2 regions of the Variovorax sp. 22077 genome follow, and region 2 is predicted to be linked to the other one. Evidence: predicted binding sites of a transcription regulator. Region 2 holds the regulator's gene; the other holds the start of a gene.
The links. The regulator LexA, encoded in region 2, represses DNA repair genes until DNA is damaged. The targets are predictions, from matches to a motif close to ACTGTATNNNNATACAGT.

Region 1 (7,507 bases), on a different contig from region 2:
CCGGCCTCGCCGAGAAATGGGACATCTCGCCCGACGGCACCGTCTACACCTTCCACCTGCGCAAGGGCGTGAAGTGGCACACCACCAGCAAGAGCTTCAAGCCCACGCGCGACTTCAACGCCGACGACTTCATCTTCATGATCGAGCGCCAGTGGAAGGAGAGCGACCCCTTCTTCAAGGTCACGAGCCAGAACCACTCCTACTTCAACGACATGGGCATGCCCAAGCTGCTGAAGTCGGTCGACCGTATCGACGACTACACGGTGAAGATCACGCTCAACCAGGCCGAGGCGCCGTTCCTCGCGAACCTGGCGATGCAGTACGCGGGCATCCAGTCGAAGGAATACGCCATCGCGATGCTGAAGGCCGGCACGCCCGAGAAGGTCGACCAGGACCCGATCGGCACCGGTCCCTTCTACCTGGTGCAGTACCAGAAGGACGCGATCATCCGCTTCAAGGCCTTCCCGCAGTACTGGGGCGGCAAGGCCAAGATCGACGACCTCGTGTTCGCGATCACGCCCGACGCCTCGGTGCGCTGGGCCAAGCTGCAGAAGGGCGAGTGCCACGTCATGCCGTACCCGAACCCGGCCGACCTCGACGCGATCCGCAAGGACCCGAACGTGCAGGTGCTGGAGCAGCCCGGCCTGAACGTGGGCTACCTCTCGTACAACACGACGAAGAAGCCCTTCGACGACGTGCGCGTGCGCAAGGCCATCAACATGGCGATCAACAAGAAGGCCATCATCGACGGCGTGTACCTCTCGACCGGCGTGGCCGCGAAGAACCCGATCCCGCCGACCATGTGGTCCTACAACGATGCGGTGAAGGACGATCCGTACGACCCCGAGGCCGCGAAGAAGCTGCTGGCACAGGCCGGCTTCCCCGACGGCTTCTCCACCGACCTGTGGGCCATGCCGGTGCAGCGCCCCTACAACCCCAACGCCAAGCGCATCGCCGAGCTGATGCAGGCCGACCTCGCCAAGATCAACGTCAAGGCCGAGATCAAGAGCTTCGAGTGGGGCGAGTACCGCAAGCGACTGCAGGCCGGCGAGCACCAGATGGGCATGCTGGGCTGGACCGGCGACAACGGCGATCCGGACAACTTCCTCTACACGCTGCTGGGCTGCGCTTCTGCCAAGTCGGCCAGCGGCAGCAACATCTCGAAGTTCTGCTACCAGCCGTACGAAGACCTGGTGCTGAAGGCCAAGAGCGCGACCAAGCAGTCCGAACGCGACGCGCTCTACAAGAAGGCCCAGCTGATCTTCAAGGAGCAGGCGCCGTGGTTCACCATCGCGCATGCGGTGCAGCTGAAGCCGGTGCGCAAGGAGGTGGTCGACTTCAAGCTGAGCCCCTTCGGCCGCCACACCTTCTACGGCGTGGATATCAAGTAAACCCCCAGGCTTCGCGCACTTCGTGTCGCTGCGCCAACCCCCTTGCAGGGGGCAACACCAGAGGCCCGGCGAAGCCGGTTCCTCGGTGTTCCTGGAAAGAGAAATACCGTGAGCACCCTGTCGCCAGCGCCCATCGCCATCGTCGCAGCGATGCACGAGGAGCTGGGCGCGCTTCTCGCGCTGATGCCCGACGAGCAGCGCGTGCGCGTCGCGGGCCGCGACTTCTGGGTAGGCCATCTGCACGGCCGGCCGGTGGTCGCGGTGCTGTCGCGCATTGGCAAGGTCGCGGCGGCGATCACGGCCACGGTGCTGCTGGAGCGCTTCGGCGCGCGGGCCATCGTGTTCACCGGCGTCGCGGGCGGACTGGCGCCGGGCGTGGACGTGGGAGACGTGGTGGTCGCGACGCAGCTGCTGCAGCACGACCTCGACGCCTCGCCGATCTTCCCGAAGTACGAAGTGCCGCTGATGGGGCTGTCGCGCTTCGCTGCCGACGCGGCCATCGGCGATGCGCTGGCGGAGGTCGCGCGGCAGACGCTGCGCGATCCGGTGGCGCTGCTGGGGCAGCAGGCCGTCGACGAATTCGGCCTTCGTTCGCCGAAGGTGCATCGCGGCCTGCTGTTGAGCGGCGACAGGTTCGTCTCGACCACGGCCGAGAGCGCGGCGCTTCAGCGCGCCTTGCCCGATGCGCTCGCGGTGGAGATGGAGGGCGCCTCGGTCGCGCAGGTGTGCCACGACTACGGCGTGCCCTTCGCGGCGATGCGCACGATCTCGGACCGCGCCGACGATGCCGCGCACGGCGACTTCTCGCGCTTCGTCGCTGCGGTGGCGAGCCGCTACAGCCTCGCGCTCGTCAATGCGTGGCTGGCTTCGCTGCCGGCCGAACTTGGCTGAATTCAGCCGAGAGAAGGCGTGCGGCGGCGCGGGATGTCGCGCAGCAGCGGCGGGATCGACAGCGCCAGCAGCAGCGCCGCCAGCGGCACCACGCAGACGAAGCCCACGTACTTGAAGCCCAGCGCGCCCGCGGCGCCGCCGAGCACGAACATGCCGACCAGCCCGCCCGCGCGGCGCATGCGGCTGCGGTCGTGCCGCACGGGCAGGGGATGGTCCTGCTGCGACTTCGAGCGGCGGTTCCAGTAGAGCATCTTGCCGATCTCGATGCCCATGTCGGTGATGTTGCCGGTCATGTGCGTGGTGCGGATGCTGCCGCCCGAGGTCTTGGAGGCCACCGCGTTCTGCAGCCCCATGATGAAGGACAGCAGCAGCACGGTGAGCGGCACCGCGAAGGGCGTCGCCCAGGTCAGCGTGATGGCGCCCATGAGACCGAAGGGAAACATCAGCGCCGCCTCGAGCATCAGCGGCAGCGCGTACACGCCGTGCATGCGGTGCTGGCGGCCCCAGTTCACGAGCACCGCGCACACGGCCGCGCCGGTCAGGAAGGCGAGGATCGCGCCCAGCGCGTTCAGCAGCAGCTTGACGTTGCCCAGCACCATGCCGTCGGCCAGCTGCGAGGCGAAGCCCGTCATGTGCGAGGTGTACATGTGCAGCACGAGGAAGCCGCCTGCGTTGATGGCGCCGGCATTGAAGGCCAGCAGCAGGCCCAGCGCGGTGTTGGTCGAGGGTGCGCGGTGGCGGTGGGTGAGGAAGCGGATTCTGCGCAAGGTGGCTCTCCAGTCGGCGCTCGGGCCGAAAGCCACTCTAGCACCGGGCGCCCCGCGAGCGCCCGTCGGCAGGCCGCTACTTGAGCCAGCCGCGCCGGCGGAAGTACCACATCGGCACCAGCGCGCTCGCCGCCATCAGCACGATGGCGTAGGGGTAGCCCATGGCCCAGTCGAGCTCGGGCATGAACTTGAAGTTCATGCCGTAGATGCTGGCGATCAGCGTCGGCGGCAGCAGCGCCACGCTGGCCACCGAGAAGATCTTGATGGTCTTGTTCTGGTTGATGTTGATGAAACCGACGGTCGCATCCATCAGGAAGTTGATCTTGTCGAAGAGGAAGGCCGTGTGGTTGTCCAGCGACTCGATGTCGCGCAGGATCTGGCGCGCTTCCTCGAACTGCTCGGCGTTGAGCATCTTGCTGCGCATCATGAAGCTGACGGCGCGGCGCGTGTCCATCACGTTGCGGCGGATGCGCCCGTTCAGGTCTTCCTGCCGTGCGATGGCGCCGAGCACCTCGCCGGCCAGCTCGTCGCTGACGTTGCCCGACAGCACCTTCCTGCTCGCCGCCTCGAGCTCGTCGTAGATGTTCTCCAGCGAGTCGGCCGAGTATTCGGCGTCGGCGTCGAAGAGCTTGAGCATGACTTCCTTGGCGTCCTCGATCAGCCCCGGCGCGCGGCGCGCGCGCATGCGCAGCAGGCGGAACACGGGCACGTCCTCGTCGTGGATCGAGAACAGCACGCCGCGGCTGCGCAGGTCGGTGTTGTGCTGGTTGAGGATGAAGGCCACGCGCACCGCGCGCGGGGCTTCGTCGTCGTCGATCAGGAAGTCGGAGCGGATGTGCAGCTCGCCGTTGTCTTCCTCGTAGAAGCGCGCCGATTCCTCGATGTCCTCGTCCATTGCGTCTTCGGGGATGGACAGGCCGTAGTACTGCTTGATCCAGCGCTTTTCCTCGAGCGTGGGCGACTCGAGGTCGACCCAGATCGGCTGGAACCTGGAGAGCTCTTCGAGGGCCTCGATTTCTTCCTGTACGAGGCGGCCGTTGGCGAGCGTGAAGATGTTGAGCATGGGGCTCACTCCCTGGAATGACGGACTGGACGATGGGCGAGGGAGGGGGGCGCTTTCAATTCCCTGCCCGACGTGCGCAAGAGGCGCGAAGAAAGGCGTCAGTGAAAGGGAGTTGAAAGCTGCCGAGACGGGTCGGTTTCCATTGGAAAAATCTCCGGGTTGCAGCGAGGCGCGATTATGTCACCGGCCATATGTCGGCAAGGCGGCCGGACTGGACGGGCATACAGTAAAGTCGCAGGCATGCAGAGCACTGCGCTTCCCGTTCCTTCCGCTGCGCCCAGGAGCCAGGCAGAGCGCCTGGCGCAGGCGCTGGCCTCGCTCAACGAGGCGCAGCGTGTGGCGGTCGAGCACGGCGTGAGCGCGGCCACCGCCGGCCTGGACGAGCGGCCGCTGCTCGTCATCGCCGGTGCCGGCTCGGGCAAGACCAGCACGCTGGCGCACCGCGTCGCAACCCTCATCGCCGGCGGCGTCGATCCGCAGCGCCTGCTGCTGCTGACCTTCTCGCGCCGTGCCGCACAGGAGATGGAGCGCCGCGCCGGCCGGGTGCTGGCGCAGGTGCTCGGACTGAAGTCCGATGCCCCGCCCGCGCTGCCGTGGGCCGGCACCTTCCACGGCATCGGTGCTCGGCTGCTGCGCGAGTACGCGCCGCAGGTCGGCCTCGACGAGAACTTCACCATCCACGACCGCGGCGACGCCGAAGACCTGATGGGGCTGGTGCGCCACGAGCTGGGGCTTTCCTCCACCGTCAACCGCTTCCCGCGCAAGGGCACCTGCCTGTCGATCTACTCGCGCTGCGTGAACACCCGCGCGCCGCTGGCCGATGTGCTGAAGGAAGCCTTTCCATGGTGCGGCGAGTGGGAGGCCGAGCTGAAGAAGCTGTTCGGCGCGTATGTCGAGGCCAAGCAGCGGCAGAACGTGCTCGACTACGACGACCTGCTGCTCTACTGGGCCGAGATGGCGGCCGAGCCTTCGCTGGCCGCGCACATCGGCGCGCGCTTCGACCACGTGCTGGTCGACGAGTACCAGGACACCAACCTGCTGCAGGCGGCGATCCTGCTGGCGCTCAAGCCCGACGGGCGCGGCGTGACCGTGGTGGGCGACGACGCGCAGTCGATCTACTCCTTCCGCGGCGCCACGGTGCGCAACATCCTCGACTTTCCCTCGCAGTTCACGCAGCCCGCGCGCGTGGTCACGCTGGAGCGCAACTACCGCTCGACGCAGCCGATCCTCGACGTGTCGAACCGCGTCATCGCGCAGGCCGCCGAGCGGCATGCCAAGACGCTGTGGACCGACAAGCCCTCTGCCGGCAAGCCGCTGCTGGTGCTCGTGCCCGACGAGGCGGGGCAGGCGCGCTGGGTGGCCGACAAGGTGCTGGCGCACCGCGAGGGCGGGCTGGCGCTGAAGTCGCAGGCGGTGCTGTTCCGCACCTCGTCTCACAGCGCTGCGCTCGAACTGGAGCTGGCGCGGCGCAACATCCCGTTCGTGAAGTTCGGCGGCCTGAAGTTTCTGGAAGCCTCGCATGTGAAGGACCTGCTCGCGGTGCTGCGATTCGCGCAGAACCCGCGCGGCCGCATGGCGGGTTTCCGCGTGACGCAGCTCATCCCGGGCATCGGCCCCGCCACGAGCGCGCGCCTGCTCGACGCGATGGAGCAGGCGCCCGATCCGGCCCGCGTGGTGCGCGAGTTCGTGCCGCCTTCCGCCGCTCGTGCGCAATGGGCCGATTTCGCGAAGGCCTACGAGGCCCTGCGCGCGCCGGCGCTGAAGTGGCCCGCCGACGTCGAGCTCGCGATGGACTGGTACCTGCCGCACCTGGAGCGGCTGTACGAGGACACCTCCGGCGTGCGGCGCGCCGACGTGGAGCAGCTCGCGCGGCTCGCGGCCGGATACGGCTCGCGCGAACGATTCCTCACCGAGCTCACGCTCGATCCGCCCGAGGCCACGAGCGACCGGCCGGGGCCGCCGCTGCTCGACGAGGACTACCTGATCCTCTCCACCATCCATTCGGCCAAGGGGCAGGAATGGAATTCGGTGCACGTGCTCAACGTGGTCGACGGCTGCCTGCCGGCCGACGTGGCCCAGAGCGCGCACGAACTGGAAGAGGAGCGGCGCCTGCTCTACGTGGCGATGACCCGGGCGCGCGACCACCTGCACCTGCTGGTGCCGCAGCGCTTCCACGTCACGCAGCAGGCGGCGCGCGGCGACCGGCACCTGTATGCCAACCGCACGCGCTTCATCGCCGATGCCGACCTGGAAGGCTTCGAGCAGCAGACATGGCCGCCTGCGCCGGAGCGCCCGCCGGCCGTGCCGCCGCCCAGCTCGGTGATCGACCTGCGCAACAGGATGCGAGCCGCCTGGCGCTGAGAAGGCGAGGCACGAGCAGGCCCTTTCGCCGGCAGGGTCACCGGCTGGCCAGCTCTGAAAACACTTGTTTCGAACTGCGGCATCGCCTGCCCTGTGCGTGCCCGCAGCTATCGATTCGCTAGCGTCCGAGAGGCCGTTCGCGAGGCGGCAAAACCCCGAGCAACTCAGGTATTGCAATACCGTGACAGCTTGGGCATAGTGAATCGACCTTCCCTCTTTCTCCCCTCTTCCCATCCCCCTCTTTTTCTTTCTTTCTCAAGACCCCCAGAGAGAACTCCCGTTTCGTTTCGCCGGCCAAGCCGCATTCCGCGGTGCGGCCATTTCCCCAACCGTCAATTCCAGGAGGTCATTCATGAATTTGACGATCAGCGGTCATCACCTCGACGTCACACCTGCCTTGCGCACCTACGTCACGAGCAAGCTGGACCGGGTCATCCGACATTTCGACCAGGTGGTCGATGTGAAGGTGATCCTCACGGTGGAAAAGCAGAAGGAAAAGGAACGCCGCCAAAGGGCGGAGTGCAACATCCACGTCAAGGGCAATGACATGTTCGCGGAGTCGAGCCACGCTGATCTCTACGCTGCGGTCGATGAACTGGTCGACAAGCTCGACCGCCAGGTGGTGCGCCACAAGGACCGCCTGCAGGACCACCATCACGCTGCGCCCAAGCGGTTGATGTAAGAAAGAGCCCGGGCCCGACGAGGCTCGCAGCGAAGGCCGCCCAGGGGCGGCCTTTTTCTTTTTCCCGACTACGGAGCTAGGGTTTTTGGCAGCCGTCCAGAGAGGGCCGAGGGCCCTTCAGGCAACGTGTAGACAGAAAGTAAATAGGGGGACTGGGGGTTTTTACCAAGCGGGTGCATAATCGCCCCCGCTCTGCACCCACCATGAATCGCCTCGCGTCCATCCTGCCGCCCGCTCAAGTGCTTGTGAGCGTTGACGCTACCAGCAAGAAACGTGCTTTCGAAGAAGCCGGCCTGCTGTTCGAAAGCCTTCACGGTCTGGGCCGTGCCCTCATCACCGACAGCCTGTTCGC
Region 2 (7,507 bases):
GTGCCAGCGGCTTCCTGTTCGACGGTTTTCCTCGCACCATCCCCCAGGCCGACGCCATGAAGGCGGCAGGCGTCAAGCTCGACTACGTGCTCGAGATCGACGTGCCCTTCAGCGACATCATCGAGCGCATGAGCGGCCGCCGTTCGCATCCGGCTTCGGGCCGCACCTACCACGTCAAGTTCAATCCACCCAAGGTGGAAGGCAAGGACGACGTGACCGGCGAGGACCTGATCCAGCGCGAGGACGACAAGGAAGAAACCGTTCGCAAGCGGCTCGACGTGTACAGCCAGCAGACGCGTCCGCTGGTCGACTACTACTCGGCCTGGGCCAAGGCCGATCCGGCCGCCGCGCCGAAATACCGCGCCATCAAGGGCGTGGGCACGGTCGACGAGATCACCCAGCGTGCCTTGGCCGCGCTGAGCAGCTGATCGAAACATCGACCGAGCATCCGACCCGCACCGAACCGCCCCTCCAGAGGGGCGGTTCTGCTTTCAGCCCAGCAACTCGAGCACCAGGGCGATTCGGGCCTTCACGGGCGTCAGCTCGCCCGCATCGCGAAGCAGGTCGCCCGTCTTCGGCAGGATGCGCCCGTTCGAGCAGCGCGTCGCGCGGAGCACTGCGATACCCGCATCCTGCGCCTTGAACGCGGCAGCTTCCAGCGCATGGTGCAAGGTGCCGTTGCCGGTGGTCGCCAGCACCAGTCCGCGCAGAGGGTCCGGTCCGCCCGCCTGAAGCAGTGCTTCGACCACGGCGCCGCTGGCGCCGGCGTGGCTCATCACGATCTCCACCCTTGGCCATTGCAGCTCGGCCGCTTCGAAGAGCTTCGCGACCGACATTCCGCCACCCTGCGGCCACGGCCGGACAAGGCGCAGTTCGCCCTCCTCCACATAGCCCACGGGCCCCGCATCGCCCGAAGCGAAAGCGTCGAGGCGGTAGGTGTGGACCTTCTGAATGTCGACGCCGGAATGGATCGCACCGGCGCACACCACCGTCACGCCGCTCGCACCCCGGGTCGCGGCGACACCGATGGCGTCGCGCACGTTCTGGGGGCCGTCAGGCGACAGTGCGGTGGCCGGGCGCATCGCGCAGGTCAGCACCACCGGTTTGGAGGAGGCGAGCACCGAGTGCAGGAAGAAGGCCGTCTCCTCGATCGTGTCGGTGCCGTGGGTGATCACCACGCCTGCCACGTCGGGCTGCGCCAGCCAGTGCGCGCAGCGCCTGGCCAGTTGCTGCCAGATGGCGAAGGACATGTCCTTGCTGTCGACCTGCGCAACCTGCTCGGCCTCCAGCGTCACGCCTGCGGGCGCCTCGATGTCACCGAGCAGGTCGGCCACGCTCACCTGCGCGGCCGTGTAGCCGATGTTGTCGTCACTGCTGGCGGCGCGGCCCGCGATGGTGCCGCCGGTGCCCAAAACCACGACCCGACGTGGCAGCCCGGACGAAGAGGAATTGACCATGGCTTGTCAACTTCTAAAAACTGGTTAAAAATACAGGCACTGGATATCCAACCAGTGCCGCAAGGAACCACACATGCAGTTCGCCGTGAAGCTTACAGCCCGCCAGCAGCAGATCCTGGACCTCATCCAGAGTGCCATCGCCCGTACAGGTGCGCCGCCCACGCGCGCCGAAATCGCCAATGAACTCGGGTTCAAGTCCGCCAACGCCGCCGAAGAACACCTGCAGGCACTGGCTCGCAAGGGCGTCATCGAGCTGGTCAGCGGCACCTCGCGCGGCATCCGCCTCAAGGGCGACGCGCTGCGCTCTCTCAACGAAACGCGCCATCGCGAAGGCAACCAGTTCTCGCTCTCGCTGCCCGGAATGGCCCAGCTGGCGCTGCCGCTGATCGGTCGCGTCGCAGCCGGCTCGCCCATCCTGGCCCAGGAGCACGTCGACCAGACCTACTACGTCGAGAACACGCTGTTCCAGCGCCAGCCCGACTACCTGCTCAAGGTGCGCGGCATGTCGATGCGCGACGCCGGCATCATGGACGGCGACCTGCTCGCGGTACAGGCCACCAAGGAAGCACGCAACGGCCAGATCGTGGTCGCGCGCCTCGGCGACGAAGTAACGGTCAAGCGCCTGAAGCGCAACAAGCAGGTCATCGAGCTGCACGCCGAGAACCCCGACTACCCGACCATCATCGTGCAGCCCGGCGAGCCCTTCGAGATCGAGGGCCTCGCGGTCGGCCTCATCCGCAACACCATGCTGATGTAGGCCGCGGCTGCCTGCTTTCCAGAGCAACAGCACCCCATCCGGCAGCGACAGGTGGCGGGCGTATGGCGAAGCTTCTTCGCCATCACCCTGTCGCAGCCGACTCAAGAAATCCTGCCTGTGTTCAACCTCATACTTTCTTGGAGTTCACATGGGAATCGCCCTCCTCGCCATCGCCGACATCTGGATGCCGCTGCAATCGCTGGCCAATCGACTGATGCCGGCGCGCCGCCCCTCCCGCCGCGGGGACCATCTCGACACCGCCGAATCTTCGGCTGGCCTGCGCTACGTGGCGGTTCGCCCTGCCTGTACCGCCCGCAGCAGCGGTACCACGCCATCCGAATCGGCCGCTCAGGCACGCCCTCTTCGCGTCGTCCGCGTGGTCGATGGCAAGGGACAGCAACGCGGCAACAACCGCATGGTGATCTCCGGCCGCATGGCCGACGTGTGCGCCGAACTCGACCGGCTGGCCGCCCTGGAAGCCGCCGAGACCATGGCCGCCGCGCCTCGCTCGACGCGACTGCATTGAGCCTGAACCGAGCCCTTTAGCGGGCTCCTGACGCCCTGCGATCGGCTGCGGGGCGGGTATCCAAACGTTTGCCAGCGCGACATTCCAATGCTGCGAGGCACAATGGCGTGCCATGAACATTGTGATCCTCGACGATTACCAGGACGCCGTACGCAAGCTGCGCTGCGCTTCCAAGCTGGACGCATACGCGGCCAAGGTCTATACCAACACGGTGAAGGGCATTGGACAGTTGTCGGTTCGCCTCAAGGACGCCGACGTGATCGTGCTGATCCGCGAACGCACCCAGATCTCGCGCCAGCTGATCGAAAAGCTCCCGAAGCTCAAGCTCATTTCCCAGACCGGGCGCGTGGCCGGGCACATCGACGTCGCGGCCTGCACCGAGCGGGGCGTGGCGGTGGCAGAGGGCTCCGGCTCTCCCCAGGCGCCCGCCGAGCTCACCTGGGCGCTCATCATGGCGGCCATGCGCCGGCTGCCGCAGTACATCAGCAACCTCAAACATGGCGCCTGGCAGCAGTCGGGCCTGAAGTCGGCCTCCATGCCGCCCAACTTCGGCATCGGCTCGGTGCTCAAGGGCAAGACGCTGTGCATCTGGGGCTACGGGCGCATCGGCCAACTGGTCGCGCGCTACGGACAGGCTTTCGGCATGCAGGTCGTGATCTGGGGCCGTGAAGCCAGCTGCGCCAAGGCGCGTTCCGACGGTTTCCAGGTGGCCCAGAGCCGCCATGAATTCTTCGCCGCTGCCGACGTGCTGTCGGTCCACCTGCGGCTCAACGAAGAGACCAACGGCCTCATCACGCTCGAAGACCTCTCGCGCATGAAGCCGACCGCCCTGTTCGTGAACACCTCCCGCGCGGAACTGGTCGAGGCCGACGCCCTTCTCGCGGCCCTCAACCGCGGCCGCCCCGGGCTCGCGGCCGTCGACGTGTTCGAGAGCGAGCCGCCGCTGCAGGGCCACGCGCTGCTGCGCCTAGAGAACTGCATCTGCACGCCGCACATCGGCTACGTCGAGCAGGAAAGCTACGAGAGCTATTTCGGCCAGGCCTTCGACAACGTCGTGAGCTTCATCAAGGGCAACCCCACCAACATCGTGAATCCCGGCGCGCTGCAGGTCCGCCGGTGAGCCAGCCGGCGCCACAGAGAGCGCTCTGGGCGCTGCTTGCCGGCAACTTCGTGATCGGCACGGGCGTCATGGTCGTGCCCGGTACGCTCAACGAGATCAGCGCCTCGCTCTCGGTCACGGCCGCCACGGCCGGGCAGTTGATCACTGCCGCCGCCGCGGTCATGTGCGTCGGCGCACCGCTGCTGGCCGCCGCAGTGGCCGGATGGGACCGGCGCCAGCTTCTCGCCCTCACCCTGCTCTGGTACGCCTTCGGCCACGTGGCCTGCGCGCTGATGCCCAGCTTCGGCGCGCTGCTGCCGGTGCGCATGCTCACGGTGATCGCGCCGGCCATCTTCACGCCCCAGGCCGCCGCCTGCGCCGGCCTGCTGGTGCCGCCGGAGCATCGCGGGCGGGCCGTCACCTTCGTCTTTCTCGGCTGGTCGATGGCCTCGGTGCTGGGACTGCCCATCGGCGCGCTGATCGGCGGGCATCTTGGCTGGCGCATGGCTTTCGGCGCGATTGCGGCGCTCAGTGTCGCGAGCGCGACATCGGTGTGGCTCACCTTGCCGATCGGCATCCGTCCTGCCGCGCTGACGGCTGCTGCATGGTCGCGCGTGCTGCGCAGCCCGGTGCTGATGGGCATCGTCTCGGTCACGGCGCTGCAGGGCGCGGGCCAGTTCGTGCTCTTCAGCTACTTCGGGCCGATCCTCAAGCAGAGCTACGGCGCCGACGCCACCACGCTCAGCGTGATGTGGGCGCTGTTCGGCGTGTGCGGGCTGGTGGGCAACATGCTGGTCAGCCGATTCATCGACCGCGTGGGCGCCGGGCGCATGGTGCTCGTCACCACGCTGCTGATCTCGCTGAGCCTGCTGCTGTGGCCCATGGCCTCCACGCTGGCCTTGCTGGCCGCGGTGCTCGTTCCATGGGGGCTGGGCTGCTTCGCGGCCAACTCGGCACAGCAGGCGCGGCTGGTGGGCCTGGCGCCCGCGCTGGCGCCGGGCTCGGTGGCGCTCAACAGCTCCGGCATCTACACCGGCCAGGCCGTCGGTGCGGCGCTGGGCGGATGGCTGCTGGCCCATGACGCCAGCGCCTGGATGAGCTGGGTCGGCCTCGGCCTGCTGATGGTCGCCATCTCGCTGAGCGTTGCGATCGACCGCAGCCGGCGCGCCCCCTGAAAGCGCGCCCCCGCGTAAAACCCGTCACGGCCCCTGCGCGCGGGGCTGCAAAATCGGAGTCCTCGACTGCGGCAGCGGCATCCATCGATGCCGCGTCGCGTCGGCGCCTGCACGGCGGGCCCGGATACCACCCAACCAGTGAAAATCTCCAGCAAATGACAGTGAACTACTCCCGAATCGGCGTCGTCGGCGCCGGCGCCATGGGGCGCGGCATCGCGCAGATCGCAGCGCAGGCAGGCAGCGAAGTGCTGCTGCTCGACAGCTTCGCAGGCGCCGCCGAGCGCGGGCGCGAAGCTCTCGGCGCCCAATGGAACAAGCTGCACGAGAAGAACAAGATCGATGCCGCCACACGCGACGCCTGCATCGCCCGCGTGAAGGCTGTCGATTCGATCCAGGCGCTGGCCGGCTGCGACCTGGTGGTCGAGGCCATCGTCGAAGATCTCGAAGTCAAGCGCAAGCTGTTCCGCGAACTCGAAGGCGTGGTGGCCGAGACCGCCACGCTTGTCACCAACACCTCGTCCCTCTCGGTGACGGCCATCGCAGCGGGGCTGAAGCATCCGGCGCGCGTCGCGGGCTTCCACTTCTTCAACCCGGTGCCGCTGATGAAGGTGGTCGAGGTGGTCGCGGGCTTCAAGACCGCCCCCGAAGTCTGCAGGCAGCTCGCCGGCTACGCCACGCAGATGGGCCACAGCGCAGTGCAGGCGCAGGACACGCCCGGCTTCATCGTCAACCATGCAGGCCGGGGCTACGGCACCGAGGCGCTGCGCATCGTCGGTGAAGGCGTGGCCGATTTCGCGACCGTCGACCGCATCCTCAAGGACCAGGCCGGCTTCCGCCTCGGCCCCTTCGAGCTGCTGGACCTGACGGCGCTCGACGTGTCGCATCCGGTGATGGAGTCGATCTACCACCAGTACTTCGAGGAGCCGCGCTTCCGACCCAGCGTGATCACCGCACAGCGCCTGGCTGCCGGCGCGCTGGGCCGCAAGACCGGCGAAGGTTTCTACCGCTACGACGACGGCGTGATGCAGCAGGCGCCCGAGGCGCCCGCGCCGGTCGTCGAGGGTACGCCTTCGGTGTGGGTGTCGCCGCGTGCGGCACGCCGCGCCGAACTGCTTCGCCTGGTGAACACGCTGGGCGCGCAGATCGACAGCGGCGCCACTGCCGCGCCGCAATCGCTGATCCTGGTCGCGCCGCTGGGCTTCGACGTGACCACGGTCGCCGCCGTCGAGCGGCTGGACGCCACGCGCACCGTCGGCATCGACATGCTGATCGACGATGCAGCCACCAAGCGCCGCGTACTCGCCACCAACCCGGCCACGCGCCGCGACATCCGCGATGCCGCGCACGCCCTCTTCGCACGCGACGGCAAGGCCGTAAGCGTGATCCGCGACAGCGGCGGCTTCGTCACGCAGCGCGTGATCGGCACCATCGTCAACATCGCCGCCGACATGTGCCAGCAGCGCGTGTGCACGCCGGCCGACCTCGAGACCGCCGTGCAGCTGGGCCTGGGCTATCCGCGCGGCCCGCTCGCCATGGGCAACCTCTACGGGCCGACCAACATGCTCGAGGTGCTGTTCAACCTGCAGACGGTGTATGGCGACCCGCGCTATCGCCCGAGCCCCTGGCTACGCCGCCGCGGCGCGCTGGGCCTGAGCCTGTTGCACGAAGAAGAATGATCGCGAAATAACAGACGAGCACGGAAACGATCCATGAGCACCGCAGAACTCAAGAGCACGAGCGAGGGCAGCACCATGGTGCTGACGATCTCCAACCCCACCCAGCGCAACGCGCTGGGCCCCGACATCTACGCGGCGGGCATCGAGGCGCTCAACGGCGCCGAGAACAGCGCGGAGATTCGCAGCGTGGTCATCGTGGGCGAAGGCTCATGGTTCTGCGCCGGCGGCTCGCTGCAGCGGCTGCTGGCCAACCGGCAGCTCGACCGCTCAGTGCAGGCCGAGAGCATCGAGGGCCTGCACAACTGGATCGATTCGATCCGCACCTTTCCCAAGCCGGTCATCGCTGCCGTCGAAGGCGCTGCGGCGGGCGCGGGCTTCTCGCTCGCGCTGGCCTGCGACTTCGTGGTGTCGGCGCGCGATGCGGTGTTCGCGGCCTCGTACAGCAACGTGGCGCTGTCGCCCGACGGCGGCCTGAGCTGGCACCTCGGCCGGCAGCTGCCGCGCCAGCTTGCGAGCGAATGGCTGATGAACGGCGAGCGCATCGCGGCTTCGCGCCTGCATGCGCTGGGCCTCGTCAACGAGCTCACCGAAAGCGGCCAGGCCCTTGCGGGCGCACTGGCACTGGCGGGCAGGCTCAACGCGCGTGCGCCGAATTCGCTGGCCAGCATCAAGGAGCTGCTGAGCGAGGCCCGGGGCGCCACGCTGGCCTCGCAGCTCGCGCAGGAGCGAGATCACTTCGTGCGCAACCTGCATCACGCGAACGCGGGCATCGGCATCGCCGCGTTCCTCGAGAAGAAGCCGCCGCAATACGAGTAAG

Region 1: the regulator LexA is predicted to act here: its motif matches at 4,323-4,340, upstream of ACTJLF_RS15190 (ATP-dependent helicase).

The regions. Positions count from the first base shown of each region.
Region 1 covers NZ_JBQEQC010000009.1:133,008-140,514, reverse strand. The annotation lists gene ACTJLF_RS15210 (ABC transporter substrate-binding protein) at 1-1,391, shown strand, start outside; gene ACTJLF_RS15205 (5'-methylthioadenosine/adenosylhomocysteine nucleosidase) at 1,500-2,282, shown strand; gene ACTJLF_RS15200 (YoaK family protein) at 2,285-3,049, opposite strand; gene corA (magnesium/cobalt transporter CorA) at 3,126-4,112, opposite strand; gene ACTJLF_RS15190 (ATP-dependent helicase) at 4,353-6,473, shown strand; gene hpf (ribosome hibernation-promoting factor, HPF/YfiA family) at 6,826-7,155, shown strand; gene ACTJLF_RS15180 (PTS sugar transporter subunit IIA) at 7,359-7,507, shown strand, end outside.
Region 2 covers NZ_JBQEQC010000002.1:5,275-12,781, forward strand. The annotation lists gene adk (adenylate kinase) at 1-428, shown strand, start outside; gene ACTJLF_RS02500 (asparaginase) at 492-1,457, opposite strand; gene lexA (transcriptional repressor LexA) at 1,531-2,214, shown strand; gene ACTJLF_RS02510 (hypothetical protein) at 2,363-2,740, shown strand; gene ACTJLF_RS02515 (D-2-hydroxyacid dehydrogenase family protein) at 2,853-3,860, shown strand; gene ACTJLF_RS02520 (MFS transporter) at 3,857-5,014, shown strand; gene ACTJLF_RS02525 (3-hydroxyacyl-CoA dehydrogenase) at 5,170-6,690, shown strand; gene ACTJLF_RS02530 (oxepin-CoA hydrolase, alternative type) at 6,724-7,506, shown strand.